DNA from 2 places in the Paenibacillus sp. FSL H3-0310 genome. Region 2 is predicted to be linked to the other one. Evidence: riboswitches for the same ligand, from Rfam matches in the RefSeq annotation. Region 2 holds a riboswitch; the other holds the start of a gene.

Region 1 (2,203 bases), on a different contig from region 2:
GAGTATTTGCAAAATCATAAAAGCTCTGTTACAATAAGTCCTGTGCTATTAGTAACAATTTTGTAATCAATTGAAACGATTCCTACATAACTAAATGTATTTATCGTAAGTGTAACTGTCGAAACGTCATTCTCTTGGTGCTTAACACGCCTAATTCCTTTGCACCGGGAAGTGGGGGAACCATATTTTGGGTGAATTGATCTCGCTTTACAGGGATCATAGGGAATCTTCTACCGAACCCTTAAGCTAACCTCGCAGGCCTTGGAAGGAGTACATCTTTTGAAAAGACATAATTTAAGAAAAAAATGCGTCGCTGCGGCGCTAGGACTTGTAATGGCATTATCTATTGGTGGAGGAAGCGCCTTTGCCGACTCTAAGATGGACACTGTAATCTCAAAGACTATTGGAGTTGCCTATAAAACCGGAGGTACAAGCACTGCCGGATTTGATTGCTCTGGATTTACAAAATATGTATTCAAGAATGTGGGTCTTACTTTACCTCGTACATCAAAAGCTCAATATAGCGTTGGAACTGCTGTATCCAAAAGCAATCTGCGTTCTGGTGATCTAGTGTTCTTTAACACACTTGGCAATGGAGTATCCCATGTCGGCATTTATGTTGGAAACGGAAAATTCGCACAATCGTCCTCTTCGCGTGGAGTGACCATCACTTCACTCAGTCAGGCCTACTGGGCCAATCGTTATGTTGGCGCTAAAAGAGTAATGAGTACTTCAGCTTATCAAGCTGTAGCCTTCGATTGAAACCTTCCTCACAACTATAACCTCATAATTACAACTATATGAACCTGAATCTGATTATTCCCGTAATCAAATTCGGGTTTTTCTTTTTTCCATAATATATTTTTACACTAATAGAGCCCAATTGAAACACGTTTATTTGATAAAAATTGCAATTATATTAAAAATTAGGTCATTATTAACGCTTACATATGCCTTTCTACCGTAAAAATGCCAATTTTTCTGCATTAATATGTTAAAAACGATTGCCAAGCGGCTTTCTGTTTGTTACAATTAGCGCAGTGAGATTTTAGTAACATTTTTGTAATCATTAAGTTGTTATTTACAAAGGTTTTGTCATGTATTGATTACAAGCTAATCCTAATCAACAGTATGAGCCGAGTTTCCTAACTATTAGGAAAACGGGGGAACCAACTTTGGGTGAATTGACCTCCATTATATAGAGGGGTCATAGGGGACCTTCAACCGAACCCTTAAGCTAACCTCGTAGGCATTTGGAAGGGGTATACACTTTTGAAGAAGAAGTTAGCAGCAGCAGTACTAAGCTTTTCCATCATCCTCACCATCGGAGCAGGAAGCGCTTTCGCAGATTCCAAAATGGATAAAGTGATTGACAAGGCCATCGGTACTAAATACGTATCCGGCGGTATATCCACTAACGGATTTGATTGCTCCGGATTTACAATGTATGTGTTTGATAAGATTGGCATTAACCTTCCACACCAATCAGGTTCCCAATATCAAATGGGCACAGCAATCTCCCGTGATGATATAAGAGCCGGAGATCTTGTATTCTTCAATACAAGTGGCAAAGGTGTCTCCCATGTCGGCATTTATGTCGGTGAAGGTAAGTTCGCACACGCTTCTACCTCACGCGGTGTTACGATTAGCTCTCTGAGTGATAGCTACTACGTGAAACGCTACGTTGGTGCTAAGCGCATTATGAGCACAGACGCTTACCAATCGGTTGCTGCTGAATCGGAAGACAATGATGATGTTCAATAAGTAACGTACATAGGCTCTTTTCCAAGGTAACTCTTGGAGGAGAGCTTGTTTTTTTGTCTTATTACTTATTTACCCCTCTCATAATTTGTAAAACATTCCTCTCATATAAAGTTTCTGAGTCGAACCTCCCCCATTTTGTATATAATTAGTAATATAGCAATGTCCTCGTGAAAGGAGATCGTTGACTTTATGATAAATCCCTCGGTAACTTTTCATGTTGTTCCTATGGAGGCAATTCACGGAGAAGCTATTTGTAAGTGGAGCTATACGCCCCCATATAATATTTATGGCTGGATGCCGTGGGAGCAGATGCAGGCTCTTGGCATCGAGTTTGGCGATCCGCAGCTCCGGGAGGAACAATATATCTCCATATTAAATGAACAAGAGGTTTTGTGCGGATTCGCACAGTTGTTCCCGATGGAAGGAGTCGTCCGTTTAG
Region 2 (2,203 bases):
AGATCTAAAGCGCTCATCATGTTAGGTCATGCGGAGAGTGAAGCGCCGGGGATGAAATATTTAGCTGAAATCTTAGCAGACAAATATCCCATGCTTCCTACCCGGTTCATTGCTGAACAACCCATCTATCAGATGGTTTAATCTGGGGAAATTAAGAGTACGGAATAAATAAACATATTATGGAGAAAATGAAGGGAAACAGGTCACTGAGAAAGGAGTGTTTCAATGGAAATTCCTTTGGAGGCTGATGAAGTATTAAGTCGGATCAAAAAGCTGCAAAGCGACGGAAGCTCAATCAGTAAAAAACAAGTAAAGCAAAGCGACCCAGAGCTTATGAGAAGTGCGCTGTTCTTTTTTCCAAGCTGGGAGCATGCATTGAAAAACGCCGATCTTTTGTAGCCATAGTATTGTAAAAGGAAGCTAAGTGGACAGGGGGAGATCTCTGATTCTGCTTAGCTTTTTTCTTTTTTATGAAATCATTCGTGCTGTTCATGTGAAATAATATTAACAAGCTTGCCAAACGGATCGGGGACATAGAAACGACGAACACCCCAAGGTACAGAAACTGGCCCAATATTGGTATTGAAGATTGTCGTTTCTTATTAAATAGGAAAGTACTGGTGAATCACCCCCTTTTTCGCTTGCTTCAGAGCTGTTTTTCTAAAGAAAACGAGTAAACAAGAGCAAAAGAAAGAGAAAATGAAGAGTATGCTTAATATGAAATGAAAAGCATTGCTTTCAACATTATTTTGACCAGAGCCCTCCTTTACAAGAAAACCTTACAAGAGTATGATTCATCTCAGAACTGAGAATTATCTTAAATTTACAATTACATAAGCAATCCGCTTAATTTCCGTTTCTGGAAAGCGGGGGAACCAACAACTGGCAGCCGATGTGAGAGTCGGCACTGGTTATGGGGTGAATCCTGTTCCGGGTGCATAATATGCATCCCTGCAGGTAGGGCAACTCTCACTGCCCGAATCCGACAGCTAACCTCGTAAGCGTATGGAGAGAGGATGAATGGCGTGTTTAGTGATGAATAGCCACAGAGAATCCCTCTGTGGTTTTTTGCTGCGTTTTTAAGCAGATATAGTCGTAGAATTTATTATGAAAGAGGTGTTACCTTTGCCTATCGCTAAACTGAACGGAACTTCGCTCTATTATGAAATCAATGGAACTGGCACTCCGGTTGTGTTTATCCATGGACATGGATTAACACACAGTATGTTCAAACCACAGCTGGAGTATTTTTCCGATAAATATAAAGTGATTTTGTGCGATTTACGGGGGAATGGCAAGTCTGGTAAACTGCTGGAGGCCCCACATGAGATTATTGAGACGCAATGTCTGGATCTGATTATGCTGTTGAATGACCTAGGTATCCGTGAAGCAGTTTTTGTAGGAATCGCCTATGGTGGCTTAGTCGTTCAGCATATTGCCAAACAATATCCTGAGCGTGTAAAAGCAATTGTGGTCGCGGATAGCTTTTGTAGGACTCACGGATCAACAATAGTAGGGAAAATACAAACTATGGCAGCATATTGTAGTTTACTAATGTATTATCTCCCAAGCGAGCTGGTGTTGCCTTCGATTCGGATGATGTACCGAGAGCGCTGGAGTCTGGCCTACAATGAGATTAGAAGAGGGCTGCTGGACAAACGCCCCCGGGAGTTATATCGGCAAAGGCTGGCTACGAGCCATGTTGATTACACCAGATGTTTAAAGGCTTTTAAACGTCCCGCTTTATGTATTGTAGGGGACTTTAATGAATTTGGAGTGAATTGTATGAAGGAAATGGTGTCTCAGCTGCCGCAGGCGCAGTTGGCGATTATTCCGAACGCATTAGATCCAAGTAATCTGTGCCAGCCGGAGCAATTCAATGCGATTCTTCAGCGTTTCTTAGAGAAGCAGCAGGGTACTCAGCAGATTAGCTGATCTATAGGGAGACCTTCACAAGCGAGCGTTTAAGTGAGAAAATAGGCGTCCCATAGCCAGGGCGGAATGAGCTGGCTATGGGACGTCTTTCTGGGAAGAACTTTAGGGGAATTCTCCCTAAAATGAAGGAGATTATGGCTCCTAGAACGTAGATTAGGGAAATCCTCCCTAATAATAGGATGTTTTTAGCCATAAATGGGTATTTGCATGAATTTTTAGGGAGGAATTCCCTAAAAACCTCATTTTAAAGCGATTATCGATGAACATT

The links. A riboswitch is a leader RNA that binds a small molecule or an ion and turns the genes downstream of it on or off. The one in region 2 is predicted to bind cyclic di-AMP.
Region 1: another riboswitch for cyclic di-AMP. It lies ahead of MHH63_RS23605 (C40 family peptidase); the one in region 2 lies ahead of MHH63_RS01900 (alpha/beta fold hydrolase).

What each region holds. Positions count from the first base shown of each region.
Region 1 covers NZ_JBBODC010000002.1:947,633-949,835, forward strand. Annotated here, with positions in the region: cyclic di-AMP (ydaO/yuaA leader) riboswitch at 138-276, shown strand; gene MHH63_RS23600 (C40 family peptidase) at 334-762, shown strand; cyclic di-AMP (ydaO/yuaA leader) riboswitch at 1,125-1,267, shown strand; gene MHH63_RS23605 (C40 family peptidase) at 1,273-1,764, shown strand; gene MHH63_RS23610 (GNAT family N-acetyltransferase) at 1,954-2,203, shown strand, end outside.
Region 2 covers NZ_JBBODC010000001.1:384,167-386,369, forward strand. Annotated here, with positions in the region: gene MHH63_RS01885 (Nif3-like dinuclear metal center hexameric protein) at 1-141, shown strand, start outside; gene MHH63_RS01890 (hypothetical protein) at 226-399, shown strand; partial or broken gene MHH63_RS01895 (glyoxalase) at 477-587, opposite strand; cyclic di-AMP (ydaO/yuaA leader) riboswitch at 834-1,020, shown strand; gene MHH63_RS01900 (alpha/beta fold hydrolase) at 1,108-1,935, shown strand; gene MHH63_RS01905 (hypothetical protein) at 2,195-2,203, shown strand, end outside.